Regions from separate parts of the Streptomyces sp. NPDC037410 genome, predicted to be linked through region 3. Evidence: riboswitches for the same ligand, from Rfam matches in the RefSeq annotation. Region 3 holds a riboswitch; each other region holds the start of a gene.

Region 1 (10,308 bases), on a different contig from region 3:
CCCGTCCGGGCAGCCCGGGTCGGGGGAGGCGGGGTCACAGCTGAACCGGCAGCCCGCGACCACCGGGACCTCCGGCAGCAGCTCGGCGAGCGCGCGGACGGCAGTGGACTTCGCGGTGCCCTTCTCGCCCCGCACGAGCACCCCGCCCACAGCCGGGCTGACGGCGTTGAGCAGCAGCGCGAGCCGCAGATCGTCCATGCCGACGACGGCGGTGAACGGATAGCGGGTACTCATCGGGTGATCGCTCCTTCGCTTCGGGTGTCTGCGGGTCCTGGGGTCCTCACGGCGCACCCGGCGGCACGAACGGCAGCCCCTCCGGAGCGCCCCGCTCGATCAGCCGCAGCAGCGCGTCCGTGTCCGCGTGTTCCTCGATCAGGTCACCGAGCCGGTCGAGCTGCTCCTCGCGCAGCGCGCCGAACGACGTGTCAGGCGCCGGTACGAACCGGCGTCCCGCCGCCGCCGCGACCTCCCGCAGGAACGCGCGGCGGAAGCCGTCGCTCTCCAGCGAGCCGTGCCAGTGGGTGCCCCACACGGAGCCGACCCGGCAGCCGTCCAGGAACGGCTCCCCGCCGTCCACGGACGCCACACCGTGGTGGATCTCGTACCCCTCGACCCGTTCGCCGAGCGCCTCGCCGACGGGCCGGGCGAGGGTCTTCTCGACCCCGAACCGGATGCGTACGGGCAGCAGCCCGAGCCCGTCGACGACGCCGGCCTTCGACTCGACCTCGTCCTCGATGCGCTCGCCCAGGACCTGGAAGCCGCCGCAGATGCCGAGCACCGGCCGGCCCTCGGCGGCGCGCCGGACGAGGGCGTCCGCGAGTCCCCGCTCGCGCAGCCAGGCGAGGGCCTTGACCGTGCCGCGCGTGCCCGGCACGACCACGAGGTCCGCGTCGGCCAGCTCCTCCGGTCGGTCCACGAACCGCACGATCACGCCCGGCTCCGCCGCCAGCGCGTCCACGTCGGTGAAGTTCGACATCAGCGGGACGGCGCAGACCGCGACCCGCAGCACGTCCGCGCCGACCGGCGGCGCGACGACCGACTCGCGGACCGTGCCCCGCAGGGAGACCCTCCCCCAAGTTCTCGGCTTCGCTCGAACAGGGGGGACCCCCATGCCGTCCTCCTCGTCGATGCCGAGCCCGTGCGCGTACGGCAGGACGCCGAAGGTCCGGCGGCCGGTGAGGCCGTGCAGCATGTCGAGGCCCGGTTCCAGAAGGGTCACGTCGCCGCGGAACTTGTTGACCAGGTAGCCCGCCACGAGCGACTGGTCCTCGGGCGAGAGCAGCGCCGTGGTCCCGAAGAACTGGGCGAAGACCCCACCCCGGTCGATGTCCCCTACGACGACCACGGGCAGCTTCGCGGCCCGCGCGATGCCCATGTTCACGATGTCCGTGCGCCGCAGGTTGATCTCGGCCGGGCTGCCCGCCCCCTCGCAGATCACGGCGTCATACGTGCCCCGCAGCTCCTCCAGGCACGCCAGGACCGGCTCGAAGAGTTCCTTCTGCCGTCCTCCGTGGTAGCCGCGGGCGCTCAGCTCGCCGACCGGCTTGCCCATGAGGACGACCTGGCTGGAGCGGTCGCTGCCGGGCTTGAGCAGCACCGGGTTCATGAGCGCGGTCGGCTCCACCCGCGCGGCCTGCGCCTGCATGGCCTGCGCCCGGCCGATCTCGGCGCCCTCCCTCGTGACGAAGGAGTTCAGGGACATGTTCTGTCCCTTGAACGGCGCGACCTTGACGCCCTGCCGGACCAGCCACCGGCAGATGCCGGCCGTGACGACGCTCTTGCCCGCGTCGGACGTGGTCCCGGCGACGAGCAGCCCCCCACCCCTCATGCGTTCCTCCGCTTCAGCGCGCTCGCGATCATGCGGCCGCCCACGCAGACGGCCAGGGTCAGTCCGGTGACCCGGCGGGACAGCCGGACCGCGCGGTCGATGTCGGCGACCTCGACGGGCCGCCCCTCCCCGTTGAGGACGGGCCGGTGCTCGACCCGCCCGGCGTACGAGAGGGTCCCGCCGAGCCGTACGCCGAGGGCGCCCGCGAAGGAGGCCTCGACGGGCCCCGCGTTGGGGCTCGGGTGCTTTCCGGCGTCCGCCCGCCAGGCCCGTACGGCTCCGCGCGGGTCGCCGCCGGCGGCGGTCGCGAGCAGGGCGGTCAGCCGGGCCCCGGGCCAGCCGGCCACGTCGTCGAGGCGGGCCGAGGCCCAGCCGTACCGCCGGTAGCGGGGGGACTTGTGGCCGACCATCGCGTCGAGGGTGTTCACCGCGCGGAAGCCGACCAGGCCCGGCACGCCCGCGACCGCTCCCCAGAAGAGGGCGCCCACGACCGCGTCGGAGGTGTTCTCGGCGACGGACTCGACGACCGCGCGGGCCATCGCCGGACCGTCGAGGGACTGCGGGTCGCGCCCGCACAGGTGCGGCAGCCGTTCCCTGGCCGTCTCCAGGTCGCCCGCGGCGAGGGCGCCGCCGATCGCCTGGGCCTCGCGCCCCAGGGTCGTACCGCCGACGACGGCCCACACGGCGGCGGCGGTCAGGGCGACGGATCCGGCGCGGCTGCCGCGTACCGTACGGGCGGCGAGGGCGCCGGCCGTGACGGTGGCACCGGCGCAGACGGCGGTGTGCAGGGCGCCCCAGCCGCGGTGGTCGTGCCACAGGGTCCGCTCGACCCGGCCGGCGGCCCGGCCGAAGGCGGCGACGGGGTGTCCGCGGCGGGGGTCGCCGACGAGGCGGTCGACGGCGAGCCCGAGGGCCGCGCCGTACGCGAACACACCGGTGGCTCGGGAAGGTCTCGGCCTGCGGCCGGGCATGGCGCACTGTCCTCACTCAGGGTCCGCGCCCTGGGTCGACGAAACCGGCGGCGAGAGTTCCTGACTTCCGGACCCTTCGGATCCGGTCACAGTGGCGGGACCGCGCCGGATTCGCACCGGACTTCCTCTCCTGCCGCCGTATGGCCCCGGCAGTCCACCACGGCCCGAGAACACCCGTCAACTCACCCTTGACCTGCACCGTGTCACTGTGCGAAGCGCCACAAACACGACGGCCGGGCGGCCCGCACACGAGGTGCGGACCGCCCGGCCGGAGGCGCGGGGGAGACCGTCAGGCGACGATCAGGTAGATGCCGTACGCCACGGCCGCCAGGCACAGGGCGAAGCAGGCGTAGGCGCCGGTGCGGGCCAGGGCGGCGGAGCCTCCCTGGGCGGCGGAGCCTCCCTGGGCGGCGGCCTGCTCCTGCTTGGAGAGGCCGATGACGCCGAGGGTGAAGAGGCCCACGAGGGCGACGGTCGCCACGAGGCTGACTCCGAAGACGGAGCCGAGGGCTACCCAGTCGATCTTCATGCTTGGTTCCAGTTCCTTAGACCGCGGCGGCGGGGGCCGGGGGAGCGGCCGGGTCCGTGGGGACCGGCGCGGGGATGGTGGTCTTCAGGTCCTCGTCCGCGACGGCGGCGACGGTACCGGCCGGCGGCGGGGTGACGGCCGCGATCGCGGTGGTCACGACGCCCTCCGGCTCGGCGTCGGCCTCGTTGACGTTGGTGTGGTCGACCGGCTGGCGGCGGGAGACCAGCCAGATGCCGGCGCAGGAGGCGGCGAGGAAGGCGGCGACGACGTAGACGCCCCAGTCGCCCTGACGGGCGACGTACTCGGCGCCCGCGCCGACCAGGCCGGCGGCCGGAAGGGTCAGGCCCCACGCGACGAACATGCGGGTGGCGGTCGACCAGCGGACGACACCGCCCTTGCGGCCGAGACCCGCGCCCATCACGGCGCCGGAGACGGAGTGCGTGGTGGAGAGGGAGAAGCCCAGGTGGGAGGAGGCCAGGATGACCGTGGCCGCGCTGGTCTGGGCGGCGAAGCCCTGCTGCGGCTGGAGGTCGGTGAGGCCCTTGCCCATGGTGCGGATGATGCGCCAGCCGCCGAGGGCGGTGCCGAGCGCGATCGCCGTACCGGCGGAGACGATGACCCAGACGGGCGGGTTGGAGCCGGGGGCGAGGGTGCCGCCGGCGACCAGGGCGAGGGTGATGATGCCCATCGTCTTCTGGGCGTCGTTGGTGCCGTGGGCGAGGGAGACGAGACCGGCGGAGGCGATCTGGCCGACGCGGTAGCCCTTGGCCGTGTCCTTCTCGGAGGTCTTGGCGCCGATCTTGTACGTCAGCTTCGTGGCGAGCGTCGCGGCGATGCCGGCGACGATCGGCGCGGCGACGGCCGGGATGAGGACCTTGCTGACGACGACCTCGCCGTTGACGCCGCTGACGCCGATCGAGGCGACGGTCGCGCCGATGAGGCCGCCCATCAGGGCGTGGGAGGAGCTGGAGGGCAGTCCGACCAGCCAGGTCACCAGATTCCAGAGGATCGCGCCGACGAGCGCGGCGAGGATCACCTCGGGCTGGATGCCGTCCTCGTTGACCAGTCCTTTGGAGATCGTCTTGGCGACCTCCACGGACAGGAACGCGCCGACGAGGTTCAGCACGGCGGACATGACCACCGCCGTCTTCGGCTTGAGTGCACCGGTCGAGATGGTCGTGGCCATCGCGTTCGCGGTGTCGTGGAAACCGTTCGTGAAATCGAACACGAGAGCTGTCACGACCACAATGGCGAGCAGCAGCGTGATGTGTTCCATTTACCCAGGCAATCGTTCGACGTCAGTGTTTCGTTGAACGTAGGCAACCTGAGTGAACGGAAGATGAACTGGGTCGGGCGACGTGGTGTCCCTAACCGGTGTCAAGAGGTTCCGCTTCTCGCTCCGGGGCGCCCGGTGTCCACGATGCGGTCACCCCGGAACCACGGACATCCCAGTTCTCCCGGGGCACATGCGACCTGTCCCGCTTCCTCCCCCGACATCCCGTTCCGCTCCCTGGACACGACCATCCGCACGGGGGACCCCGCGAAGGAGACCCACGTCACTCCCCGGGGCGACCCCTCCGCTTCCGCCCGGCCGGGTCCGTCCGGTGGCAGCCCCACCCCGCCCTGCCGACACTGGGAGCGTGCGCCCGGCTACAGCGACGGCAGCGGCCGTCACCACACTGATCGGTGTCGGCGCGGCCGTGATCGCGGCCGGCCGGTACGCCAGCGACGTCGCCCTCAAGGCGCCGTCCGGACGACCACTGCCCGGAGACCCGGGACTCACCGTGCACGCCACGGGACCCGAACGGATCACCCTCACCCGCAGCCTCGCCTCCCTGCGCCCCGGCACGTACGGGATGGAGGCACCCGGCCTGCACGCCGTCCTGGGCCCCGTCCTCGACCGCGTCCCGCACTCCGCCGACACCGTCGTCCGCCGCCTCGAACGCGTCGAACTCGGCGTCGTCGCGTCCGGCGCCCGCGTCCGGCTCACCCCCCAGCTCCACCGGGGCACCCCGATCAGCGCCCTCGGGATCGCCCACGAGGACGTCGAGATCCCCGGCGAGCTCGGCCCCCTGCCCGCCTGGCTCGTGGCCGCCCCCCGCACCACCTGGGTGATCGCCCTGCACGGCCTCGGCACCACCCGCGAGCACCCGCTGAACCTCGTCCCCTTCTACAACCGCCGCAAGATCCCCGTCCTCGTCCCCGCCTACCGCGGCGACGAAGGAGCGCCGCCCTCCCCGGACGGCCTCGCCCACCTCGGCGACTCCGAGTGGCGGGACGTCGACGCCGCCATCCGCTACGCCGTCCGCCGCGGCGCCCGGCAGGTCGTCCTGCACGGCTGGGGGACCGGCGCCTCCATGGCCCTGCGCGCCGCCGCGGAATCGGGCGTCCGCGACCGGATCGGCGGCCTCGTCCTCGACTCCCCGGTCCTCGACTGGGAGGCCACCCTCCGCAACCTCGCGGCGGCCCACCACGTCCCCGGACCCCTGCTCCCGCTCGCCGTCCGCGCCGCCCAGGGCAGGACCGGCCCGCACGGCGACCTCCTGCGGACCGTCTCGGAGCCGGGCGCCCTGCGCGTCCCCGCCCTCCTCTTCCACGGCCCCGACGACACCATCGCCCCCTGGGAACCCTCCGTCGAACTCGCCGCCCGGCTGCCCGGCACCGTCAGCCTGCGGACCGTGCGGCAGGCCCCGCACGCCGCCATGTGGAACGCCGACCCGGTCCCCTACGAGGAGGCCCTCCGCCGCTTCCTCACCCCGCTGCTCTGACGGCACTTCTGATTCCGATTGGGCTTTCGGGCCGTCAGCGGGAAGACTGCCCCCGTGACGTCTCGAAAGCCCGATGAACCATTGGCGCGCAACTCCAGACTCCGACTCGTCCGCCCGCGGGCGCTGGCCACCGCCCGACGGGCCGTGACGACCCGGCGCACCCGGCCGGCGCCGCGGCCGCCCGAGGGCACTCCGCCCCGCGCGGAGCTCGCCCGCCAGGCCCGGCACGTCCTCGCCGACGCCGTACGGATCGCCCGCTGGGCCGCCGTCGAGCACGGCGCCGAGGCGCCACCGCGCACCGGCCCCGGCGCCCGACCCGCCCAGGAACGGGCCGCGGCCGCACTGGACCTGACACCCGGCCAGATCCGGGCCGGCTGGGACCGCGCCCGGCTCGCCGGACTCGTCGAACTGCACGGCGACACCGCCCGCCCCGGCTGGCGGCTGCGCGCCTGGGACCGCGACGACTCCGCCGTCCTGCGCGGCTGGGTCGCCCTCTTCGACGCCTGGTCCCTGGTGCACCCGGCCCCCGAGGGGGTCGCCCCGAGCGCCGTCGCCGAGGTCGTCGAGGCCGTCCCGCAGGTGCTCTCGCTGCTCCAGCTCTCCCAGGGCCCGGTCCTCGTCCCGGCCCTCCTCGACCTCCTCGGCCAGCGCGTCGAGGAGCTCCGCGAGGAGCGCTGCGAGCTCCCCGAGACCGAACAGGCCCCCGAGACGGCGGACGCCCCCGCCCTCGATGGTCTGCCCGCCCTCCTCGACTGGGCCCTGGAGGGCCTGGCCGCCGTCGGCGCGCTCACCCTCGACCCCGGCACCGAGGAGCGCCACGCCACCCTGACCCCGCTCGGCAACTGGGCGGTCTGGGTCAAGCTGGAGCAGATCTGCGTCGCCGCGCAGAGCCCCGCGGGCAACATCGAGCAGTCCGCCGAGGACATGCTCCGCGGCTGCGCCCGGCTCACCCCGGGTCCCGCCCGCGACGAGTACCGCGCCTGGCTCGCCGCCCGCACGCTCTCCAGCGCCGTCGCCGAACTCCTCGCCGTCGCCCGCGGCGAGGACGCCCTGCTGCGCGGGCTCGCCTTCGAGGCGCTCCGCGTCGTCGGCGCACCCGCCGAGGCCGAGGTGCGGGCCACCGTCGCCGAGCCCTCGCTCCGCCCGTACGCGCTGCTCTGGCTGGCGGAGTACGAGGGGGCCGACCCCGACGACGCCCAGGAGGTGCTGACCCGCGAGGAGTCGACCTGGCTCTGGGTCGACACCGCGGCGGCCGTCGCCGACCACGGCGAGAGCGAGCTGCTCGTCCGGCACCTCGACTCCGCCGTGCAGGGCACCGTCCCGGCGCTGCTCGACGAGGTCCGCGCCGTCGGCCACCCCCGCACGGTCCAGGTCCTGGTCGCCCTGGCCGCCGCCCACCCGGACCCGGCCCTGGCGAAGGCGGTCCGCCGAGCAGCCTTCCAGGTCCACACGGGCGGAGCCTGACCCCGACCGGACCCGGCCCAGCGGCACCGGCCCGCCCGCGCGGGGCCTGCGCGGCGTCCCCGGCCCGGCCCCGGCCCGCCCGCCGGGCCGTACCGGCCCCGCCAGGCCGGCCCCCGGTCCTACCCCGCCGCCCCCGGCGCGTACGTGCCGAAGCTCCACACGTTGCCCTCGGTGTCCCGGGCCGTGTAGTCCCGGGAGCCGTACTCCTGGTCCGTCGGGGGCATCACGATCTCGACGCCCCGCGCCACCGCGCGGGCGTGGTGCTCGTCGACGTCGTCCACGCGGACGTACACCGCGGCCGGCCCGCCCCCGGCCATCAGCCGGTCGAACGCGCTGCCGCTGCCCTTGCTGCCCAGCATCACCATGCCGTTCCCGCAGGAGAGCTCGGCGTGCATCACACGGCCGTCCTCGCCCTCGAACACGGCCTGCGCGGTGAAACCGAAGCCCTCCGTGAGCTGCTTGATCGCGGCCTTCGCGTCCTCGTACCGCAGCGCCGGACAGATGTCGGGGGTCCCAGCCATCCCGACCACTTCCTCTCGATGTGACCTGGATCTCAGTCTCGCAGTCGCCACCGACAACTCAGCGGAAGGTGTTGCACCGGGCCATGTCACCGGTCCGGTAGCCCTCGTGGAACCACTGCTGCCGCTGCGCCGCCGAGCCGTGCGTCCAGTTCTCCGGCGTCACCCGGCCCTGGAACCGCTCCTGGATCCGGTCGTCGCCCACGGCCGCCGCCGCGTCCAGGCCGTCCCGGATGTCCTCGTCGGTGAGCCGGGTGAGCAGCGGCCGGCCCGTCTTCTCGTCGGGGGTGGTCGTCGCGTGCCGCGCCCAGACCCCGGCGTAGCAGTCGGCCTGGAGCTCGACCCGCACGGCGTTGGAGTTCGCGCCGGTCCGCCCGTCCTGGGCGCGGCTCAGGGTCCCCATCAGGTTCTGGACGTGATGGCCGTACTCGTGCGCCACCACGTACGCCTGGGCGAAGGGCCCGCCGGTGGAGCCGAACTTCGTCCGCAGCTCGTCGAAGAAGCCCAGGTCCAGAAAGACCTGCCGGTCGCCGGGGCAGTAGAAGGGCCCCACCGCCGAGGTCGCCGGGCCGCACGCGGTGCCGACCCGGTCGGTGAACATGACGGTGGCGGCGTTCCCGTAGGTGCCGCCCCGGCGCGCGTACTCGCTCCGCCAGTAGTCCTGGACGCTGTTGACGACGGCGACGATCCGGCAGTCCTGGCGCGTGTTGGCGTCCGAGCCCTTCTTGCAGCTCTGGTTCACCTGGGCCGCCGACGAGGAGCTCGCGACCGGCGCGTCACCGCCGGAGGAGAGCCCGAGCTGGTCGGGACCCACCCCGAAGAGCACGCCCAGGACCAGTGCGATGAGGCCGATGACGCCGCCGCCGACGGTCGCCCTGCCGCCCGGGATGCGGCTGCCGCGGACGTCCCGTACCTCCGAGGTGTCCAGGTCGGCGTCGTCGTCGAACTGCACGGTCCACCACCCTCCGCGTCGCTGTCGCGGCGGTGGCCGCCGCCCTGCGCCGAGTATCGAATGATCTAGACCTGTTCGCCCCTTTTCCGGTGCATCAGCGGGAATGTGAGAAGGATCCCGCTTCGTCCGTCATGCCTCGCGCGGCCGAAAACCAGTTGCAGACGCCCGTTAGACTGGCCGCATGGCCACTCTCCTTTGGGTGCATTAGCGGCGCCGAAGCCCGCCACCAGTCGTCCTTCCGCCGTTTCCCACCGCCCTGGAGTCTGTCCGTGATCACCGCTTCCGGCATCGAGCTGCGCGCCGGCGCCCGAGTCCTCATCGAGTCCGCTTCCTTCCGTGTCGCCAAGGGCGACCGCATCGGCCTGGTCGGCCGCAACGGAGCGGGCAAGACCACGCTCACCAAGTGCCTCGCCGGCGAGGGCCAGCCCGCCGCCGGCGCCATCGCCCGCTCCGGCGAGGTCGGCTACCTCCCGCAGGACCCGCGCACCGGTGACCTCGACGTCCTCGCCCGCGACCGCATCCTCTCCGCCCGCGGCCTCGACGTCCTCCTCAAGAAGATGCGGATGAACGAGGAGCGCATCGCCACCGGCTCCGGCGCCACCCGCGACAAGGCGATGCGGCAGTACGAGCGCCAGGAGACCGAGTTCCTGACCAAGGGCGGGTACGCGGCCGAGGCCGAGGCCTCCACCATCGCGGCCGCCCTCAACCTGCCCGACCGGGTCATGGGCCAGCCGCTGCACACCCTCTCCGGCGGTCAGCGCCGCCGCGTCGAGCTCGCCCGGATCCTCTTCTCCGATGCCGACACCCTGCTCCTCGACGAGCCCACGAACCACCTCGACGCCGACTCCATCGTCTGGCTGCGCGACTACCTGAAGACCTACCGCGGCGGCTTCATCGTCATCTCCCACGATGTCGACCTCGTCGAGACCGTGGTCAACAAGGTCTTCTACCTGGACGCCAACCGCTCCACGATCGACGTCTACAACATGGGCTGGAAGCTCTACCAGCAGCAGCGCGAGGCCGACGAGAAGCGCCGCAAGCGCGAGCGCCAGAACGCCGAGAAGAAGGCCGCCGCGCTCAACTCGCAGGCCGACAAGATGCGCGCCAAGGCCACCAAGACCGTCGCCGCGCAGAACATGGCCAAGCGCGCCGAGCGCCTGCTCTCCGGCCTAGAGGCGGTCCGCGCCTCCGACAAGGTCGCCAAGCTCCGCTTCCCCGAGCCGGCGCCCTGCGGCAGGACCCCGCTGACCGCCGAGGGCCTCTCCAAGTCGTACGGCT
Region 2 (10,308 bases), on a different contig from region 3:
GTTCCCGCGGCGCAGGGCGGCGAGGACGATGTCGCCCTCCGGGTTGCGGGAGCGGTCGAGGAACATCTCGCCCGGCGCCGGGCCCCAGTGCTCCTCGACCTGCTCACGGAGCTCGGCGGGCAGGGTGGCGTACCAGCGCTTGTAGTCGGCGGCCGGGATGCGGACCGGGTTCCTCGCGAGCTGCTCCTCGGTCAGCCAGTCCTGGTCGTGGCCGCCGGCCTCGATGAGGGCGTAGATCAGCTCGTCGCCGTCGCCGGAGACCAGGCCGGGGAGCTCGGCCTCGGGCCCGAAGTCGTACCCCTCGGCGATCAGGCGGCGCAGCAGCGCGACGGCGGAGGCGGGGGTGTCGAGGCCGACGGCGTTGCCGATGCGGGAGTGCTTCGTCGGGTACGCGGAGAGGACGAGCGCCAGCTTCTTCTCGGCGTTCGGGATGTGGCGGAGCCGGGCGTGCCGGACGGCGATCCCGGCGACGCGGGCCGCGCGCTCGGCGTCGGCGACGTACGCGGGCAGGCCGTCCTCGTCGATCTCCTTGAAGGAGAAGGGGACGGTGATGAGCCGGCCGTCGAACTCGGGCACGGCGACCTGGCTGGCGGCGTCCAGCGGGGAGAGGCCCTCGTCGTTCTCCTCCCACGCGGACCGCGAGCCGGTCAGGCAGAGGGCCTGGAGGATCGGCACGTCGAGCGCGGCGAGCGCGCCCGCGTCCCAGGCCTCCTCGTCGCCTCCGGCCTGCGCCTCGGCCGGCTTCGTACCGCCGGCGGCGAGGACGGTCGTGACGATCGCGTCGGCCTCGCGCAGGACGGAGATCAGCTCGGCCTCGGGGGCCCGCAGGGACGCCACGTACAGCGGGAGGGCCCGGGCCCCGGCGTCCTCGACGGCGCCGCAGAGGGCGTCGACGAAGGCGGTGTTCCCGCTCATGTGGTGGGCGCGGTAGTAGAGCACGGCGATGGTCGGGCCGGACTCGTTTCGGACGGTCCGCTCCAGGGGGCCCCAGGTGGGGGCGGCGGCCGGGGCCTCGAAGCCGTGGCCGGTGAGCAGGACGGTGTCGGAGAGGAAGCGGGCCAGCTGCTCCAGGTTGCCCGGGCCGCCGTGCGCCAGATAGGCGTGCGCCTCGGTGGCGACGCCGACGGGGACGGTGGAGGCCTCCATGAGCTGGGCGTCGGGGGCCTGTTCGCCGCTGAGCACGACGACCGGCTTCCCGGCGGCGCGGATCGCGTCGAGGCCCTCCTGCCAGGAGCGGACGCCGCCGAGGAGCCGGACGACGACCAGGTCGGCGCCGTCGAGCAGGCCGGGGAGGTCGGCGAGGGGCAGGCGGGAGGGGTTGGCGAAGCGGTACTCCACCGGACCGCCGGCCGCGTTGGCCGCGCGGGCGCTGAGCAGGTCGGTGTCGGAGTGCGACAGCAGCAGGAGCATGGCGAGCTCAGGCCCTTCCTCGGGGTTGTCCGCGCCCCGGGTGGTCGTATGGACGGCGGGAGTTCCTGACTCACCCTTCCCTCGCGGGTACGGGCTCACAGTGGCGGGACCGCGCCGGATTCTCACCGGGCTTCCTCCCCGGGGTCCTGGGACCCCATGCCGGTCTGCATCCTAGAACGTGCCGCCGACGTGCCCCAGGGATCGAGGGGGTCGGTCCGATCACACCGGACCGGAGACCGGAGGTCAGCCGGACCACACCGCACCGGAGACCGGAGGTCGGCCGGATCACACCGGCCGGAGGGTGCCGGAGAGTCGGCCGGATCACACCCGGTGGTCGGGCGGTTCCCCGTGGGTATGCTCGCCGCCATGCCGCCCACCCCGCCCCCGACGCCCGAACCGGGCGAAGCTCGCGTACGGGACCGTGGCGACGCCTGCCCCGGGGCGCTGCGCCTGCACCCCGCCGACGACGGTCGCCTGGCCCGACTGCGCCTGCCCGCCGGACGCTTGACGGTCCATCAGGCCGAGGTCCTGGCCCGGGCCGCCGAGACCCTCGGCGACGGGCGGATCAGCATCACCTCGCGCGGCAACGCGGAGCTGCGCGGCCTCGGCGAGGGCTGCGGGGCGGAACTGGCCGGCCTTCTGGCCGGGGCGGGCCTCCTGCCCTCGCCGACCCACGAGCGCGTCCGCAACATCGTGGCCTCGCCCGGCGCGGGACTCGACGGACTCGGGTACGCGGACGTGCAGTTGTGGGCGCGCGCACTGGACACGGCGCTGTGCGCGGAGCCCCGGGCCGCGTCCCTTTCGGGACGGTTCCTGTTCCTCCTCGACGACGGACGCGGGGACGTCGCCGGGCTCGGCGGCGATGTGAGCTTGATCGCAGGACCGGAGGGATCGGTGCTGCTGCGGCTCGGCCCGGAGGTCTTCCGGCTCGCCGCCGCCGACGCCGTCCGGGCCGCCCTCACCACGGCCCTCGCGTTCCTGGACGCCGCCGAGGCCGCCGGGAACGGGGCCTGGCGGCCCCGCGAACTGCCCGACACGCACGTACCCGAGTGGGCCGGGGCCCTCGCGCGGGCCGGGATCACGGCGGAGCCCGTACCCGCACCGCCGCTCCCCGCGTCCCCGCCGCCCGCACCCGGCCCGCTCGGCGCGCACGCCCTGCACGTCCTCGCCCCGCTCGGCCGCCTGACGGCCGCCCAGCTGCGGGCCCTGGCCGACGGGGCCGACGAGCTGCGGTGCACGCCCTGGCGTGGCGTGGTCGTCGTCGGGGCGGGCGCCGACCGGCTGCCAGGACTGGAGACGTACGGCCTGGTCACCCGGCCCGACCTGCCCTCGGTCGGGGTCAGCGCCTGCACCGGGCGGCCCGGCTGCGCCAAGTCCCTCGCGGACGTACGGACGGACGCCGGCCTCGTCCGGCGCGGAGGCCTGCCCGTCCACTACTCCGGGTGCGAGCGCCGCTGCGGCCATCCGCACGGCACCTGGGTCGACGTCCTCGCCACCGGCGACGACACCTATCTGGTGGACGGCGTCCCCACCCCCCGTACCTCCCTGCCCGAAGCAGTGACCACGGCCCGCACGACGAGATGAGCGAGAGCACCAGGATGTTCGACTACGAGAAGGACGGGACGGAGATCTACCGCCGGTCCTTTGCCACGATCCGCGCCGAGGCGGACCTCGCGGGCCTGCCCGCCGACGTCGCCCAGGTGGCGGTGCGGATGATCCACGCCTGCGGCATGACCGACCTCGTGCAGGACATCGCGTACTCCCCCGGCGTCGTCGCGAGCGCCCGCGCCGCCCTCCAGGCCGGCGCGCCCATCCTCTGCGACGCGCAGATGGTGGCCAGCGGGGTCACCCGCAAGCGGCTGCCCGCCGACAACGAGGTGCTGTGCGCCCTCTCCGACCCGGCCGTCCCGGGTCTCGCCGCCGAGCTCGGCACCACCCGCTCGGCCGCCGCGCTCGAACTGTGGCGGGACCGCCTCGAAGGCTCCGTCGTCGCCATCGGCAACGCGCCGACCGCCCTCTTCCACCTCCTGGAGATGATCGCGAAGGGCGCCGGGAAGCCCGCCGCCGTCCTCGGCATCCCGGTCGGTTTCATCGGCGCCGCCGAGTCCAAGGACGCGCTGGCCGAGAACACCCTCGGCCTCGACTACCTGGTCGTACGGGGCCGGCGCGGCGGCAGCGCGATGACGGCCGCCGCGCTCAACGCCCTCGCCCACGAAGCGGAGATCCAGGAGGTCCAGGCATGACCACCGTGACGCCCGGAAAGCTCTACGGCGTGGGCCTCGGCCCCGGCGACCCGAACCTGATGACGGTCGCCGCCGTGAAGGCGATCGCGTCCGCCGACGTGATCGCGTACCACTCGGCCCGCCACGGCCGCTCGATAGCCCGCTCCATCGCCGCCGAGCACCTCCGCGAGGACCACATCGAGGAGCGGCTGATGTACCCGCTCACGGTGGAGACCACGGACCACCCTGGCGGCTACCGGGGCGCCCTGGACGACTTCTACGAGGAGGCCTCGGCCCGCCTCGCCGCCCACCTGGACGCCGGCCGCACGGTCGCCGTCCTCGCCGAGGGCGACCCGCTGTTCTACGGCTCGTACCAGCACATGCACAAGCGTCTCGCCGACCGCTACGACACGACCGTCATCCCCGGCGTCACCTCGGTGAGCGCCGCCGCCGCCCGGCTCGGCGAGCCGCTGTGCGAGGCGGAGGAGGTCCTCACGATCATCCCCGGCACCCTGCCGGAGGACGAGCTGACGGCCCGCCTCGCGGGCGCCGACTCGGCGGTCGTGATGAAGCTGGGCCGCACGTTCCCCACGGTGAAGCGGGCCCTGGAGCGGGCGGGCCGGCTCGACGACGCGCGGTACGTGGAGCGCGCGTTCATGACGGGCGAGCGCACGGAGAGGCTGACGGACGTCGACCCCGACTCCGTCCCGTACTTCTCGGTGGCGGTCCTCCCCTCCCGTATCGACCAGGAGCCTCCCGTACGGGAGACGGGCGAGGTCACCGTCGTCGGCACCGGCCCCGCCGGGGCACCCTGGCTCACCCCCGAGTCGCGCGGCGCGCTCGTCAACGCCGACGTCCTCGTCGGCTACACCACCTACCTCGACCGGGTGCCGGTCCTGCGCCCCGGCCAGATCCGGCACGGCTCCGACAACAAGGTCGAGTCCGAGCGCGCCGAGTTCGCCCTCGACCTGGCCCGGCGCGGCCGGAAGGTCGCGGTCGTCTCCGGCGGCGACCCGGGCGTCTTCGCCATGGCGACGGCGGTCCTGGAGGTGGCCTGCGAACCGGAGTACGCGGACGTGCCCGTACGGGTCCTCCCGGGGGTCACCGCGGCCAACGCGGCGGCAGCCGCGGCGGGCGCCCCGCTGGGCCACGACTACGCCACGATCTCCCTCTCCGACCGCCTCAAGCCCTGGGACGTCATCGAGGCCCGCCTCCGCGCGGCCGCCTCGGCCGACCTGGTCATCGCCCTCTACAACCCGGGCTCCAAGTCCCGCACCCACCAGGTCGCCGCGGCCCGCGACCTCCTCCTCGAACTCCGCGCCCCCGAGACCCCGGTGGTCGTCGCCCGCGACGTCGGCGGCCCGGAGCAGTCGGTCCGCGTCCTCACCCTCAAGACCCTGGACCCCTCGGAGGTCGACATGCGGACCCTCCTCCTGATCGGCTCCTCGCAGACCCGCGCGGTCGAACGCGGGGACGGCCGCACGATCACGTGGACGCCGCGACGGTACGGCTGACAGCCAGGGGCGGGAGATCCGAGGTGGGGGCGGGCACAACCCTTCCCCCACCTCGGGAGTCACACAGGAGTTCCCCCGTTTCACCTGCTTCCCATAGGTCCGGAAAGGGCCCTCCCCCTGTGATGACTCGTACCCGGCTGAACGCCCTGGCCGTCACGGCCGCGCTCGCCGCCTCCGGTGGTCTGCTGACCGCCACTCCGGCCGCCGCGGCCGTCACCTGCACGGCCCCGGTGTGGAAGGCGGAGTTCTTCGCCAACTCCACGTTCAGCGGCACCCCCAAGCTGACCTCCTGCGACAGCGCCATCGCCGAGAACTACGGCACCGGCGACCCGGCGGGCGGGCGGCTGCCGCGGGACGACTTCTCCGTGCGCTGGTCGGTGGTCCGGGACTTCGGCTCCGGCGGTCCCTTCACCTTCACCGCCGCCGCCCAGGACGGCATCCGCGTCAACCTCGACGGCGTCCGCACGATCGACCTGTGGAGGAACGTCTCCACCACCCAGACGAAGACGGTCAACCTCACCGTTCCGGCCGGCCGACACACCCTCACCGTGTACTACGCGGCCTGGACCGGCGCCGCCAACGTCAAGTTCACCTACGCGCCCGTCACTTCGGCGACCGCCGACAAGGTCCGCCCGCTCGCGCCGACCGGCGCCACCGTCGCGTACGACAAGACCCTCGGCCAGGCCACCCTGCGCTGGGCGGCGAACAAGGAGATGGACCTCGCCGGCTACCGCGTCTACCGGCGCCTCGGCACCTCCACCACCTGGACCAAGGTCAGCAGCGCCACCGCCCTGGTCACCGGCACCTCGTACGTGAACTCCCCACCGCCGACCGGCCAGACGTACCTGTACGAGCTCCGCGCCGTCGACAAGGCCGGCAACGAGTCCCCGGGCGGCGCCGGCCTGACGGCCGTGTCCGTGGACAGGACCCCGACCGCCGCCCCGGCGGGCGTGGCCGCGTCCGACGGCTACACCGGCGTCGTCCTGGCCTGGCAGCCGGTCACCGGCGCGGCGACGTACACCGTCCACCGGCAGCGCACGGGCACCACCGACCCCGTCGCCCCGGTCGCGACCGGCATCACGACCGCCACCTGGAAGGACACCACCGCCGCCGAGCGGACCGGCTACACGTACTGGGTCTCGGCCGTCGACGCCGCCGGCAACACCTCGGCCCGTACCGCCGTCACCGCCACGCGCGGCGACTACGCGCCCGGGGCTCCGAAGGACCTGACGGCCGTGGACACCGGCAGCTACATCCGGGGCTACGCCCTGAGCTGGACCGCCCCGGCGGACACCGACGTGGCCTCCTACCGCGTCTACCGCGACGGCTCCCTCCTCGGAACCGCCTCCGTCCCCTCGTACACCGACGAGAACGGCCTCTGGCACGGCACGACCTACCGGTACACGGTCACGGCGGTGGACCGGGCCGGCCACGAGTCCCCGGCCTCCGCCGAGGCCGTGGTCACGACCGAGGGCGACCTGATCGCCCCGGCGCCCGTCACCGGCGTCAAGGCGACGCCGCGCGAGGACGGCGTGCTCATCGAGTGGGACCCGAGCACGGAGCCCGACCTCAAGCGGTACGAGGTGTACCGGGCCGAGAAGTACGACGACGGCGACGGCGGCACCCTCTGGCTCGCCCACCGCGTCGACTACCTCTCCAAGACCGCCACCTCGTACCTGCACCCGAGCGAGGCGGACGGCGAGAACGTGATGTACACGGTGATCGCCGTGGACCAGTGGGAGAACATGCTCCGGGCCGACGACCCCAGCCTGAACTGGGCCGAGGTCACCGAACTCGGCACGCCCGTCAGCGGGTAGCCACCCACGCGGCGGCCTCCTCCGGGGTCGCCGCCACGGCGACGCCGGAGGGGACCGGCGGGCGGCGGACCACCACGACCGGGAGGCCCGCCTCGCGGGCCGCGGTCAGCTTCGGGGCGGTCGCCGCGCCGCCGCTGTCCTTCGTCACCACCACGTCGATCCGCCGGCGGGCGAGGATCTCCCGCTCGCCGTCCAGGGTGAACGGACCCCGGTCGAGGAGGATCTCGGTGCGGGCCGGCATCGGGGCGTCCGGGGCGTCCACCGAGCGGACCAGGAACCACTGCGGGCAGGCCGCGAAGGCCGCCAGGCCCATGCGGCCCGTCGTCAGGAAGACCCGGTCGCCGAGCCCGTCCAGGGCCCGCGCCGCCTCCTCAAGGGACCCCACGGGACGCCAGTCGTCGCCCTCCCCCGGGACCCAGCCGGGGCGCCGCAGCGCCAGCAGGGGAACATGGGCGGTGGCGGCCGCCCGGGCCGCGTTGAAGCTGATCCGCTCGGCGAAGGGATGGGTGGCGTCGATGACCGCGTCCACGGCGTGCCCCGCCAGCCATTCCACGAGCCCGTCGACGCCCCCGAACCCGCCGATCCGGACCTCGCCCTCCGGCAGCCGGGGGCTCGCGACCCGGCCCGCGAGGGAGCTGGTGACCCGGACCCCGCCGTGCAGCAGTCCGGCGAGGGCGCGGGCCTCGGTGGTCCCGCCGAGAATGAGTACGTGCACAGGAGCCTCTTCGTGACTTCAGGCGGCGGGCGTGAGGCCCAACTCAAGCACACCGGCCTCCGGCCGGGCTGGACGACCGGTGCCTGCGCGACGGCGGCCACCACCGCCGCGTACACCGCGCTGCTCACCGGCGACTTCCCCGACCCGGTGACGATCACCCTCCCCAAGGGCCAGACGCCGTCCTTCGCGCTGACGGCCGAGTCCCTCGCGGGCGGCTCCGCCATGGCCGCCGTCGTCAAGGACGCCGGTGACGACCCGGACGTCACGCACGGGGCCGTGATCCGCTCGACGGTACGGCTCCTGCCGCCGGGGTCGGGTGTGGTCTTCCGGGCCGGTGAGGGCGTCGGAACGGTCACCCTCCCCGGCCTCCCCCTCGATGTCGGTGAGCCCGCCATCAACCCCGTGCCCCGGCAGCTGATGCGCGAGCACGTCGCCGCCGTCGCCGCCGCGCACGGCGCCCCCGGGGACGTCGAGATCACCGTCTCCGTCGACAACGGCGCCGAGATCGCCCGCTCCACCTGGAACCCGCGCATCGGCATCCTCGGCGGCCTGTCGATCCTCGGCACGACCGGCGTCGTCGTCCCGTACTCCTGCTCCGCCTGGATCGACTCCATCCGCCGCGGCGTCGACGTGGCCCGCGCGGGCGGTCTGACCCATGTCGCCGGCTGTACGGGCTCCACCTCCGAGCGGACCGTCGCCGGGATCTACGACCTGCCGGAGATCGCGCTCCTCGACATGGGCGACTTCGCGGGCGCGGTACTCAAGTACATCCGGCGCCACCCCGTCGACCGGCTCACGATCTGCGGCGGCTTCGCCAAGCTCTCCAAGCTCGCCGCCGGCCACCTGGACCTCCACTCGGCCCGCTCCCAGGTCGACAAGGCCTTCCTCGCCGAACTGGCCCGCACGGGCGGCGCCTCCGACGCCCTCGCCGCCGAGATCGCCGCCGCCAACACGGGCCTCGCCGCCCTCCGCCTCTGCGAGGCCGCGGGCGTGCCCCTGGGCGACCTCGTCGCCGCCCGCGCCCGCGACGAGTCCCTCGCGGTCCTGCGCGGCGCGCCGGTCGCGGTCGACGTGATCTGCATCGACCGGGCGGGCGTCGTGGTGGGGCGGTCGGCGGTGGCGGGGCCGTAAAGCGCGCGACAGCCGGTGCGGCGCCCGCCGAGAATCCGGGGATGACCGACTTCTCGCACAAGCCCACCCTCACCGGTGATCTGGTGGTCCTCCGTCCCGTCACCGAGGCGGACGTGCCCGCGCTGCTGCCGCTGTTCGAAGACCCGGAGGTCACCCGGCTCACCGGCAGCCACACGCACTTCGACGAGGCGGCCCTGCTGAAGTGGTACGGCTCGCGCGGCGCGCAGGACGACCGGCTCGACCTCGCCGTCGTCGAGCGGGCGACCGGGCGGGTCGTCGGCGAGGCCGTCCTCACCGCATGGGACCCCGGCAACGAGAGCTGCGCCTTCCGGATCGCCTTCGTCCCGGACGCCGTCGGCCGGGGCCTCGGCACGGAGGCGACCCGCCTGATCGTCGGCCACGGCTTCGGGACGCTCGGCCTGTACCGGATCTGGCTGGAGGTCTACGCCTTCAACCCCCGCGCCCGCCGCGCCTACGAGAAGGCCGGCTTCCGCCCGGAGGGCGTCCTGCGCGGGGCGCTGCTCTGGGAGGGGGAGCGGGTGGACGCGACGGTGATGTCGGTGCTCGCGCCGGAGTGGGGCCTCACTCGTTCCTGAGCCTGCGGCGCCGCTCGTGCTCGGCGTCGAGGGCCTCCATCTCGGCCCGCGCCGCAGCGAGCTCGCTCTCCGTGAGGGGCCCGTACTCCGCCTCCAGCCAGTCGACGACGTCCCTGAGTGACGGGTAGCCGATCTCCGCGATGTCCTCGGCCAGGTCGGCGAGGTCCACGTCCGGGTTGAGGGCCGCCACGACCTCCCGCGTCAGAGGTTCCAGGGCCAGGACGTGGCGTACGACCTCGACGCCCACGGGGCGCTCGTAGTAGTCGGACGCCCATGCCGCGTACGCCTCCGCCGAGCGGTCGAGCAGCAGCTCGAAGAGGTGGTCGGAGCCGTCCGGCTCTCCGTCGCCCCAGGTGGGGAAGTCGATCGTGCCCGCCTGCCAGGCCGTGTCTGTCGTCTCCCGCCAGAGGCAGACGGTGATGTCCGGTGGCTCGCCCTCGGCCCCGTCCGTCACACACTGCCGGAAGACCTCCGGTACGTCGTCGAGGACACCCGGCCACACGGCCGGGTCGTCCAGCGCCCAGGGGCTCATCACGGACTCGTGGTCGAAGCCCTCCACGTACGCCCCCGCCGGGGTGAAGACGATCGTGTACTGGTCCCCCTGCCCGTTTCACATCGATGCCACGTCCTTCGCGAAGGAGTAGTACCGGTCGCCCCACTCGGGGCACACCACGGCCTCCACCATCGCGAGCCCCCGGGTGTGGTCGCGCAGTTCCTCGATGCCCGGCAGCGCCCGGGCCACGTCGTAGACGGTCACGGGGTCATTCAAGCCCCTGGCACCGACATGCGGCACCACGGCCCTGAACCTAGGCTCGTGCCCAGACAGAGTCCCCGAGCGAGAGGGAGTCCCATGGCGAAGCGCGGCAACAAGAAGCGGGCCCGCAAGAAGAAGAAGGCGAACCA
Region 3 (10,308 bases):
TTGAAGGCGGCCTTGTCGTAGACGACGACGCGGTTGGCGGCGTACCAGGGGGCGGAGTAGAGCTTGCCGTCCAGCTCGTTGGAGGCGACCATGCCCTTGTTCCAGGCGTCGTAGCCGAGCGTGGCCTTGTCGCCGGACAGGTCGGCGAGGCCGCCGGTGACCGCGTAGCCCGCGGTCTGCGTGTTACCGAGCTCCAGGACGTCCGGCGGAGTGTCCTCGGAGAGGGCGGTGGTGACCTTCTCCTGGATGCCGTTCCAGATCTGCTTCTCGACCTTGACCTTGACGCCCGGGTGCTTGGCCTCGAAGGCCTTGTTCACCTCGGCCATCCAGGCGTCCGGCGCGGAACCGTCCATGACCCAGACGGTCAGGGTCTTGTCGCCCCCGGCGGCCTTGCCGCCGTCCTTGCCCTTGTCACTGCCGCTGTCGGAACCACACGCAGCAATGGAGACCATCATGCCCGCGACGCCGATCGCCGCGATGAGCTTGCGCTTCACGCCACCCTCCTCAGGGATGCCTGCAACCCCTGCCCACCGCGCGAAGACACACGTCAGGTAATGCTCGTGGGGCTGGGACCTGGTCTTTAATGGTTTAGACCAGTACCCGGAGCTTGGCCTAGACCTTTAGGGGTGTCAAGGGTGTATAAGAAGGGCAGTCGCGTCCGTTATCGGACCGACACCTGAGGGAGGGCGACGACCCGTGACCGGTCCGTGCCACCATGTGAGCCGCGACAGACGGAGGAGCCGGTGACGGCAGCAGCACAGGAGTCGGGAAGGCAGGCCATGGCCACGGACGCGGGCGGTACGGAGACAGAGGGCGGGGCACCCACCCGCACCGCACGCGTGCCCAAGTACTACCGGCTCAAGCGACACTTGCTCGACATGACGGAGACCCTGCCGCCCGGCACGCCGGTCCCGCCGGAGCGCACGCTCGCCGCCGAGTTCGACACCTCGCGCACCACCGTGCGCCAGGCGCTCCAGGAGCTGGTCGTCGAGGGCCGTCTGGAGCGCATCCAGGGCAAGGGCACGTTCGTGGCCAAGCCCAAGGTCTCGCAGGCCCTGCAGCTCACCTCCTACACGGAGGACATGCGGGCCCAGGGTCTTGAGCCCACCTCACAGCTCCTCGACATCGGGTACGTCACGGCCGACGACACCCTCGCCGGGCTGCTCGACATCTCGGCCGGCGGCCGGGTGCTCCGCATCGAGCGCCTGCGCCTGGCGAGCGGCGAGCCGATGGCCATCGAGACCACCCACCTGTCGGCGAAGCGCTTCCCCGCGCTGCGCCGCTCGCTCGTGAAGTACACCTCGCTGTACACGGCGCTCGCCGAGGTCTACGACGTGCACCTCGCCGAGGCCGAGGAGACCATCGAGACCTCCCTCGCCACCCCGCGCGAGGCCGGGCTGCTCGGCACGGACGTCGGCCTGCCGATGCTGATGCTCTCCCGCCACTCGCTGGACGCCCAGGGCGAGCCGGTGGAGTGGGTACGGTCCGTCTACCGAGGCGACCGGTACAAGTTCGTGGCGCGCCTGAAGCGCCCCAACGGCTGAGCCCCTTCCCGTACGACATGAACGGCCGCACCCCGGCGGGGGGTGCGGCCGTTGCGCGTTTCCCTGCGGCCGTTCGCGTTTTCCATGCGGCCCTTCCTCGTTTCCACCAGAGGGATGGCACTGAACCGTCCGGGGAACAGATCCGTGATACGGACGGGGGTTCCGAGAACGACGACGGTCCCCTAGATTTCCTCGGCATCATCAGATCATCGGCAAAGTGGACGGGATCTCCATGTCACAAGCGACACAAGGGAAACAATCGGTCGTCACCCCGCTCAGAGTGGTGATCGCCCTCTGTCTGTTCGCCCCGTTCGTGGCCATGCTCTGGGTGAGCTCCTACGCGAAGGTAGAACCGCTCTTCGCGGGCATCCCCTTCTTCTACTGGTACCAGATGCTCTGGGTGCTGATCTCCACGGTGCTCACCATGGTCGCGTACAAGCTGTGGCAGCTGGACCAGCGCGCCCGCAAGGGAGGTGACGCGCGATGAAGGACGGCGTGAACGGCGTGGCGCTCGGCGTCTTCGTCTTCTTCTTCCTGGCCGTCACGGTCATGGGCTTCCTGGCCGCGCGCTGGCGCAAGGCCGAGAACGAGAACAGCCTCGACGAATGGGGCCTGGGCGGCCGGTCGTTCGGCACCTGGATCACCTGGTTCCTGCTCGGCGGCGACCTCTACACGGCGTACACCTTCGTCGCCGTCCCCGCGGCCATCTACGCGGCGGGCGCGTCCGGCTTCTTCGCCGTCCCGTACACGATCCTGGTGTACCCGCTGATCTTCACCTTCCTGCCGCGCCTCTGGTCGGTCTCGCACAAGCACGGATACGTCACCACCTCCGACTTCGTGCGCGGCCGCTTCGGCTCCAAGGGCCTGTCGCTCGCGGTCGCGATCACCGGCATCCTCGCCACCATGCCGTACATCGCGCTCCAGCTCGTCGGCATCCAGGCCGTCCTGGACGTGATGGGTGTCGGCGGCGGCGAGAACACCAACTGGTTCGTCAAGGACCTGCCGCTGCTCATCGCCTTCGGTGTCCTCGCGGCCTACACGTACTCCTCCGGCCTGCGCGCCCCGGCGCTCATCGCCTTCGTCAAGGACACCCTGATCTACATCGTCATCGCGGTGGCGATCATCTACATCCCGATCAAGCTGGGCGGCTTCGACGAGATCTTCGGCAGGGCGGCCGAGGCGTACAAGACGATCAACCCGGCCACCGGCAAGCCGAAGGGCGCGCTCGTGCCCGGCGAGGCGGGCCAGTGGACGTACGCGACGCTGGCGCTCGGCTCGGCGCTCGCGCTCTTCATGTACCCGCACTCCATCACGGCGACGCTGTCGTCCCGGAGTCGTGAGGTCATCCGCCGCAACACCACCATCCTGCCGCTGTACTCGCTGATGCTGGGCCTGCTCGCGCTGCTCGGCTTCATGGCCATCGCCGCCGGCGTGAAGGTGACCAACGGCCAGCTCGCCATCCCGCAGCTGTTCGAGAACATGTTCCCGGACTGGTTCGCGGGCGTCGCGTTCGCCGCGATCGGCATCGGCGCGCTCGTCCCCGCCGCGATCATGTCGATCGCCGCGGCCAACCTCTTCACGAGGAACATCTACAAGGACTTCATCAAGAAGGACGCCACCCCGGCCCAGGAGACCAAGGTCTCCAAGCTGGTGTCCCTCCTGGTGAAGGTCGGCGCGCTCATCTTCGTCCTCACCATGGACAAGACGGTCGCCATCAACTTCCAGCTGCTCGGCGGCATCTGGATCCTCCAGACCTTCCCGGCGCTCGTCGGCGGTCTGTTCACCCGCTGGTTCCACCGCTGGGCGCTGCTCGCCGGCTGGGCCGTCGGCATGGTCTACGGCACGGCCGCCGCGTACGGCGTGGCCAGCCCGACGCAGAAGCACTTCGGCGGTTCGGCCGCCGAGATCCCCGGCATCGGCGAGATCGGCTACATCGGCCTCACCGCCTTCGTCCTCAACGTCCTCGTCACGGTCGCCCTGACCTTCGTCCTCAAGGCCGTCAAGGCCCCCGAGGGCGTCGACGAGACCTCCCCCGAGGACTACACGGCGGACGCGGGCGACGCGGGTGCCCGCGACCCGCAGAAGGTCGGCGCCGGAGCGCACTGACCCACGGACGCGTGCACGAGGGGGCCCGGAAATCCCGGGCCCCCTTCGCGTGGGCGCTCGTGGTGCCGACACAACATGTGGGGGGTGCCACGAGCGGCGCCCCCCACATGTATGCTCGTCCTCGCTGTCGACGCAGGGGAATCCGGCGCGAATCCGGAACTGTCCCGCAACGGTGTACTTCGTGTGGTTTCGCACTTCGTACGGAGTGAGTCCGAGGACCTGCCGACAGCGCGCCCGGTCCTTCCGTTCCGGGTGCCACAGACGTCCGGGCCTCGCGGAGTGGGCCGGTGGACGCGGCGCGCCCGCGCGTACGGGTGCCCGCCTGCCCGCCTCCCCCGCCCGCGGCCCCGCCGAGCGAGAGAGAGCCTCCACGTGACCATCGCGCCCGCCGATCCGGCCGCAGCGATCGAGACCGACGGACCCGGGACCGTACTCCTGCGGACCCTGACCGATCTCACCGCCGACCTCCCGGACACCGACCCCGGCAAGGTCGCCGCCGCCGCCCTCCGCGGCCGCAGCGCCACGTCGGACGAGGCGGAGCTGCGCGAGCTTGCCACCGAGGCGGCCGCCGGCCTGATCGCCGACGACCCGGCGTACTCCCGGCTCGCGGCCAGGCTCCTCACCATCACCATCGCCGACGAGGCGGCCGGCCAGGGCGCCGTGTCCTTCTCGGCCTCCGTCGCCGTCGGCCACCGCGAGGGCCTCATCGCCGACCGCACCGCCGAGTTCGTCGCCCTGCACGCCGAGCGCCTCGACGCGACGATCGACCCGGCCGGCGACGACCGCTTCGGCTACTTCGGTCTGCGCACCCTCTACTCGCGCTACCTGCTCCGCCACCCGATCACCCGCAAGGTGGTCGAGACGCCGCAGCACTTCATGCTGCGCGTCGCCGCCGGCCTCGCCGAGGACGACAGCGTCCGCGCCCTGGACGAAGTGAGCGCGCTGTACGGCCTGATGAGCCGCCTGGACTACCTGCCGTCCTCCCCCACGCTCTTCAACTCCGGCACCCGCCACCCGCAGATGTCGTCCTGCTACCTGCTCGACTCCCCGCAGGACGAGCTGGACTCCATCTACGACCGCTACCACCAGGTCGCGCGCCTCTCGAAGCACGCGGGCGGCATCGGCCTGTCGTACTCCCGGATCCGCGCCCGCGGTTCGCTGATCCGCGGCACCAACGGCCACTCCAACGGCATCGTCCCGTTCCTGAAGACGCTCGACGCCTCCGTCGCCGCCGTGAACCAGGGCGGCCGCCGCAAGGGCGCCGCCGCGGTCTACCTGGAGACCTGGCACGCGGACATCGAGGAGTTCCTGGAGCTCCGCGACAACACGGGCGAGGACCAGCGCCGTACGCACAACCTGAACCTGGCGCACTGGATCCCGGACGAGTTCATGCGCCGGGTCAACGCCGACGCCGACTGGTCGCTGTTCTCGCCGTCGGACGTGCCCGAGCTCGTCGACCTGTACGGCGAGGAGTTCGACGCCGCCTACCTCAAGGCCGAGGCGGCGGGCCTGGCCCGCAAGACGATGCCGGCCCGCGACCTGTACGGCCGGATGATGCGGACCCTGGCCCAGACCGGCAACGGCTGGATGACCTTCAAGGACGCCTCCAACCGGACCGCGAACCAGACCGCCCTGCCCGGTCGCGTGGTGCACTCCTCGAACCTGTGCACCGAGATCATCGAGGTCACCAACGACGACGAGACCGCGGTGTGCAACCTCGGCTCGGTCAACCTGGGTGCCTTCGTGGTCGGTTCGGACCTCGACTGGGACCGGCTCGACGCGACCGTCCGCACGGCCGTCACCTTCCTCGACCGGGTCGTCGACATCAACTTCTACCCGACCGAGCAGGCCGGCCGCTCCAACTCCAAGTGGCGTCCGGTGGGCCTGGGCGCGATGGGCCTCCAGGACGTCTTCTTCCAGCTGAAGCTGCCGTTCGACTCCCCCGAGGCGCGCGCGCTGTCCACCCGTATCGCCGAGCGGATCATGCTCGCCGCGTACGAGGCCTCCGCCGACCTCGCCGAGCGCAGCGGCCCGTTGCCGGCCTGGGCCGAGACCCGCACCGCCCAGGGCGTCCTGCACCCGGACCACTTCGGCGTCGAGCTGAACTGGCCGGAGCGCTGGGCCGCGCTGCGCGAGCGGATCGCCGCGGTCGGCATGCGCAACAGCCTCCTCCTCGCCATCGCGCCGACCGCGACGATCGCCTCGATCGCGGGCGTCTACGAGTGCATCGAGCCGCAGGTCTCCAACCTGTTCAAGCGCGAGACGCTGTCCGGAGAGTTCCTCCAGGTCAACTCGTACCTCGTCGACGAGCTGAAGAAGCTCGGCGTGTGGGACGCGCAGACCCGCGAGGCGCTGCGCGACTCCAACGGCTCGGTGGCCGGCTTCACCTGGGTCCCGGACGAGGTGCGCGAGCTGTACCGCACGGCCTGGGAGATCCCGCAGCGCGGCCTCATCGACATGGCGGCGGCGCGGACCCCGTTCCTCGACCAGAGCCAGTCCCTGAACCTGTTCATGGAGACGCCGACGATCGGCAAGCTGTCGTCGATGTACGCGTACGCCTGGAAGCAGGGCCTGAAGACGACGTACTACCTGCGCTCCCGCCCGGCGACCCGGATCGCCCGCGCCGCCCAGGCCGCCGCCCCGATCCCCGTCCAGCAGGCGGCCCCCGACGCGGACGCGATCGCCTGCTCCCTTGAGAACCCCGAGTCCTGCGAGGCCTGCCAGTGATGACCGAGAAGAAGAACCTCCTGGACCCGGGCTTCGAGCTCACGCTCCGCCCCATGCGCTACCCGGACTTCTACGAGCGCTACCGGGACGCCATCAAGAACACCTGGACGGTCGAGGAGGTCGACCTCCACTCGGACGTCGCCGACCTCGCCAAGCTCACCCCCGGTGAGCAGCACATGATCGGCCGTCTGGTCGCGTTCTTCGCGACGGGCGACTCGATCGTGGCGAACAACCTGGTCCTGACGCTGTACAAGCACATCAACTCCCCGGAGGCGCGCCTGTACCTGTCGCGCCAGCTCTTCGAGGAGGCCGTCCACGTCCAGTTCTACCTGACGCTCCTGGACACCTACCTGCCCGACCCGGACGACCGCGCCGCCGCGTTCGCCGCCGTCGAGAACATCCCCTCCATCCGCGAGAAGGTGCAGTTCTGCTTCAAGTGGATGGACTCGGTCGAGAAGATCGAGAAGCTGGAGACGGCCGCCGACCGCCGCCGCTTCCTGCTGAACCTGATCTGCTTCGCCGCGTGCATCGAGGGCCTGTTCTTCTACGGCGCCTTCGCCTACGTCTACTGGTTCCGCTCCCGCGGCCTCCTCCACGGCCTGGCGACGGGCACCAACTGGGTGTTCCGGGACGAGACGATGCACATGAACTTCGCCTTCGAGGTCGTGGACACCGTCCGCAAGGAGGAGCCGGAGCTCTTCGACGAGGCGCTGCAGCAGCAGGTCACGGACATGCTGAAGGAAGCCGTCGAGGCGGAGCTGCAGTTCGGCCAGGACCTGTGCGGCGACGGCCTGCCGGGCATGAACACGGAGTCGATGCGCGAGTACCTCCAGTGCGTCGCCGACCAGCGCCTCCAGCGCCTCGGCTTCGCCCCGGTGTTCGGCTCGGAGAACCCCTTCTCCTTCATGGAGCTCCAGGGCGTCCAGGAGCTCACGAACTTCTTCGAGCGCCGCCCGTCCGCCTACCAGGTGGCGGTCGAGGGCTCGGTGGACCTCGACGAGGACTTCTAGCCGGTACGAGAAAGGGCCCCGCTCCTGGTGAGGAGCGGGGCCCTTTCTCGTGAGCGCAGGCGATCAGTCGTTCGGGACCGTCTCGTAGCGCGGGGTGCCCTCGGCCATCTGGCGGAGGGCGTCCTTGCGGTCGCGCTTGGAGAGCTTGTCGATGTACAGGAAGCCGTACAGGTGGTCCGTCTCGTGCTGGAGGCAGCGGGCGAAGTAGCCGGTGCCGCGCACCTTGATCGGGTTGCCCTGGGCGTCCTGGCCGTGGACCTCCGCGTAGTCGGGGCGGGCCAGTTCGGCGTAGGCGGTCGGCACGGACAGGCAGCCCTCGTTGGACTCGTCCAGGACGCGCAGCTCGGCCGGGAGCTCCTGGAGGACGGGGTTGATCACGACACCGGTGTGCCGGACGCCCTCGTCGTCGGGGCAGTCGTAGACGAAGACCTTGAGGTCCACACCGATCTGGTTCGCGGCCAGGCCCACGCCCTCGGCGGCCTTCTGGCTGGCGAACATGTCGTCGATGAGCTGCGCCAGCTCGTCGTCGAACTCGGTGACGTCCTTGACCTCGCGGTGGAGGACGGGGTTGCCGACGACCGTGATCGGGCGCACCGTGCCGCGCTCGCGGTAGGCGAGCTCCCGCGCCTCGCAGTCCTCCGTGTCCACGACGAAGCCGTCGTTGATCGTCTGCTCGTCCGTCTCCTGCTGCGCCATGTCCGGCCGCGCCCTTCTGAAAACCCGATTCCGTCGAGGGACAGCCTACGGGCCCGGGGCCCTGGCCTCAGCAGACCTCTTCCAGATCACGCCATTCCCGGCTGTCCGGGCTGTCCGCCACCCAGCCGTCGAGGAGCCCGCGCACCAGGCCGGCCGGGGCCGCGATGCCGCACTCGCGCTCGGGGACCCACAGCTCGCCGGGCGAGCGGTGGCCGAGCGGTCCGGGATGCCCGGGCTCGCTGTGGTCGTGCGGGTCGGAGTGCTCGCCCTCGCCCTCGGCGCTCGGCATCGTCGACTCGGAGCAGGCGCGGCAGAGCAGCCGCACGGAGGACGACCAGTCCTCGGCGGCGAAACCGGCCTCGGCGGCGAGCTGCTCCAGGGCGTCCCGGTCGGCCTCGGTGGCGGCCTCCAGAAGGACGACCCAGGTGGGGACGGGTGAGGGCGCCCACAGCTCGATCTCGTCGAAGACGGGGTAGGAGGGGCCGGCGGTGGTGGTCCGCTCGCCGTTCGGCACGCCGTCGTGGAGGACGACCTCGCCCCAGCGGCGGCCGGAGGACGGCAGCGGGATGGAGAGGACCTCGATCCGGGCCGGGTCGAGCCGGCGGCCCCACACGACCTCCGCCTCGCCCTCGGGCGAGAGGCGGACGGCGGCGCTGCCCAGCTCCATGCCGGCGGGCTCGCCGGTGCCGGCGGCGGCTCCGGGGACCTTGAGACCGTAGGCCTGCCAGGCCCGGCGGGCCAGCGGCCAGTCCTGGAGGGCGGTGGCGGCGATGCCGACGTTCCACCAGTCGGGGGCGCCGGTCTCCTTGTCGAGGAGCGCGACGGCGCGCAGCCCGGCGGCGCGGGCCTGCTCCCAGTCGTGCCGGAACTTGTGCAGCAGCGCCAGGTTGAACCAGGACTCGGAGAGCCAGGGCTCCAGATCCGCCGCGCGCGTCAGGAGTGCGCCCGCGTCCTCGTACCGGCCGTCGCCGATCAGCGTGAACGCGCGGTCCGTGGCCTGCCGCCATGAGGCGGAGGGCCGATGCCGTACCTTCCCGAAGATCTTCACGATTCCCGCCTGCCGGTCGCTTCACCCTCTTGTTCGCATCCAACCATGCCCGGTCGGACGCGCGCTCATTACCCATGGGTTACCCAGGGACCGCCGAGGTCACCCCAGGGTCTCCGCCGCGTGCCAGGACCCTGGCCAGGCATTCGACGACATCCGGGTGATAGTCGCGGGCGGTGCCGAGCCTGAGCCGTTCCAGGGCCCCGAGGGCGGCGCCCGCCCCCTCGCCCGCTCCGGCGCCGGCGAGGTCGTCGTAGGCGTTCACGGCCCGCACGATCCGGGCGGCCTGCGGCTGCTCGCGGTACGGGTCGGCCTGCCGCTCCACGACGACGGCGACGGCCTCGGGGACCCCGGTCCTGCGGACGACCTCGCCGCCCAGGAGGGCGATCCGGCGCTGTTCCTCGGCCGGGAGGAGGGCGGTGGCGCCGCCCTCGACGGGGTCGACGAGGGAGAGCTGGCCGATGTCGTGCATGAGCGCCGCGTGCTCCAGGACGGTCAGTTCGGTCCCGGAGAGGCCGAGCTCGCGCCCGACGGCCGCGCTGAGGGCGGCGACCCGGTGGGCGTGGCCCGGCGGGGTGCAGCCGGCGATCTCGGTGGCGCGGGCGAGGGAGGCGATGGTCTGCCGGTTGACGGTCCGCACGGCCGCGTACCGCCGTAAGGAGAGCTGGGTGAGCAGGAGGGGGACGGCGAGGACGGGCAGGGCCCAGAGTCCGGCGGCGGCGACGCCGAGTGCCATGACGGTGCCGGTGGCGCAGACGGCGGAGCCGATGCCGAGGAAGGCGCGGAGTTCGTCGCGCAGGAGGGGGCCGTACGGGAATCCGGTGCGGGCGCGCAGGAGGAGGGCGGCGAGCACGGCGTCGCAGAGGGCGGTCAGGACGAGCAGGAGGACCAGGAAGAGGGCGTACGCGGGGCCCTCGCCGAGGTGCCTGGTGAGGGCGCCGGAGTTGTAGAGGGGCTGGAAGCAGAGGGCGGCGAAGCCGACGGTGAGGACGCGGCGGGCGAAGTGGTCGAGGCCGGGGCCCTGGCCGCGGGCGATGTGCGGGACGATCCCGGCGAGGCCCGCGGCGACGACGACGGCGACGGTCTGGAGGACGCCGTGGGTGGTGGCGTGGCCGGCGCTGCTGCCGAGCAGGGCGTAGGCGAGGGCTCCGGCGGCGCCGAGCGGGGCGGGCTCGCTCCC

What was found. Region 3 has a riboswitch for cobalamin ahead of ACZ7HT_RS22115 (ribonucleoside-diphosphate reductase subunit alpha). Riboswitches for the same ligand answer to the same signal wherever they lie in the genome.
Region 1: linked by a shared signal. The riboswitch ahead of ACZ7HT_RS35150 (cobalamin biosynthesis protein) and the one ahead of ACZ7HT_RS22115 (ribonucleoside-diphosphate reductase subunit alpha) in region 3 are both predicted to bind cobalamin.
Region 2: linked by a shared signal. The riboswitch ahead of cobN (cobaltochelatase subunit CobN) and the one ahead of ACZ7HT_RS22115 (ribonucleoside-diphosphate reductase subunit alpha) in region 3 are both predicted to bind cobalamin.

What each region holds. Positions count from the first base shown of each region.
Region 1 is NZ_JBVJWR010000033.1:53,412-63,719, reverse strand. It holds gene ACZ7HT_RS35160 (putative cobaltochelatase) at 1-234, opposite strand, end outside; gene ACZ7HT_RS35155 (cobyric acid synthase) at 281-1,828, opposite strand; gene ACZ7HT_RS35150 (cobalamin biosynthesis protein) at 1,825-2,799, opposite strand; cobalamin riboswitch at 2,835-2,973, opposite strand; gene ACZ7HT_RS35145 (hypothetical protein) at 3,089-3,328, opposite strand; gene ACZ7HT_RS35140 (inorganic phosphate transporter) at 3,345-4,604, opposite strand; gene ACZ7HT_RS35135 (alpha/beta hydrolase) at 4,969-6,096, shown strand; gene ACZ7HT_RS35130 (hypothetical protein) at 6,151-7,560, shown strand; gene ACZ7HT_RS35125 (VOC family protein) at 7,680-8,081, opposite strand; gene ypfJ (KPN_02809 family neutral zinc metallopeptidase) at 8,140-9,030, opposite strand; gene ACZ7HT_RS35115 (ABC-F family ATP-binding cassette domain-containing protein) at 9,300-10,308, shown strand, end outside.
Region 2 is NZ_JBVJWR010000004.1:218,289-228,596, reverse strand. It holds gene cobN (cobaltochelatase subunit CobN) at 1-1,410, opposite strand, end outside; cobalamin riboswitch at 1,451-1,589, opposite strand; gene ACZ7HT_RS08615 (cobalamin biosynthesis protein CobG) at 1,765-2,994, shown strand; gene ACZ7HT_RS08610 (precorrin-8X methylmutase) at 3,009-3,653, shown strand; gene cobJ (precorrin-3B C(17)-methyltransferase) at 3,650-5,146, shown strand; gene ACZ7HT_RS08600 (fibronectin type III domain-containing protein) at 5,269-6,963, shown strand; gene ACZ7HT_RS08595 (cobalt-precorrin-6A reductase) at 6,953-7,678, opposite strand; gene ACZ7HT_RS08590 (cobalt-precorrin-5B (C(1))-methyltransferase) at 7,691-8,809, shown strand; gene ACZ7HT_RS08585 (GNAT family N-acetyltransferase) at 8,851-9,405, shown strand; gene ACZ7HT_RS08580 (hypothetical protein) at 9,392-9,964, opposite strand; gene ACZ7HT_RS08575 (hypothetical protein) at 10,016-10,162, opposite strand; gene ACZ7HT_RS08570 (50S ribosomal protein bL37) at 10,256-10,308, shown strand, end outside.
Region 3 is NZ_JBVJWR010000013.1:30,954-41,261, reverse strand. It holds gene ACZ7HT_RS22135 (extracellular solute-binding protein) at 1-494, opposite strand, end outside; gene ACZ7HT_RS22130 (GntR family transcriptional regulator) at 780-1,544, shown strand; gene ACZ7HT_RS22125 (DUF3311 domain-containing protein) at 1,777-2,031, shown strand; gene mctP (monocarboxylate uptake permease MctP) at 2,028-3,650, shown strand; cobalamin riboswitch at 3,762-3,891, shown strand; gene ACZ7HT_RS22115 (ribonucleoside-diphosphate reductase subunit alpha) at 4,023-6,377, shown strand; gene ACZ7HT_RS22110 (ribonucleotide-diphosphate reductase subunit beta) at 6,377-7,387, shown strand; gene def (peptide deformylase) at 7,451-8,083, opposite strand; gene ACZ7HT_RS22100 (tetratricopeptide repeat protein) at 8,151-9,131, opposite strand; gene ACZ7HT_RS22095 (HD domain-containing protein) at 9,211-10,308, opposite strand, start outside.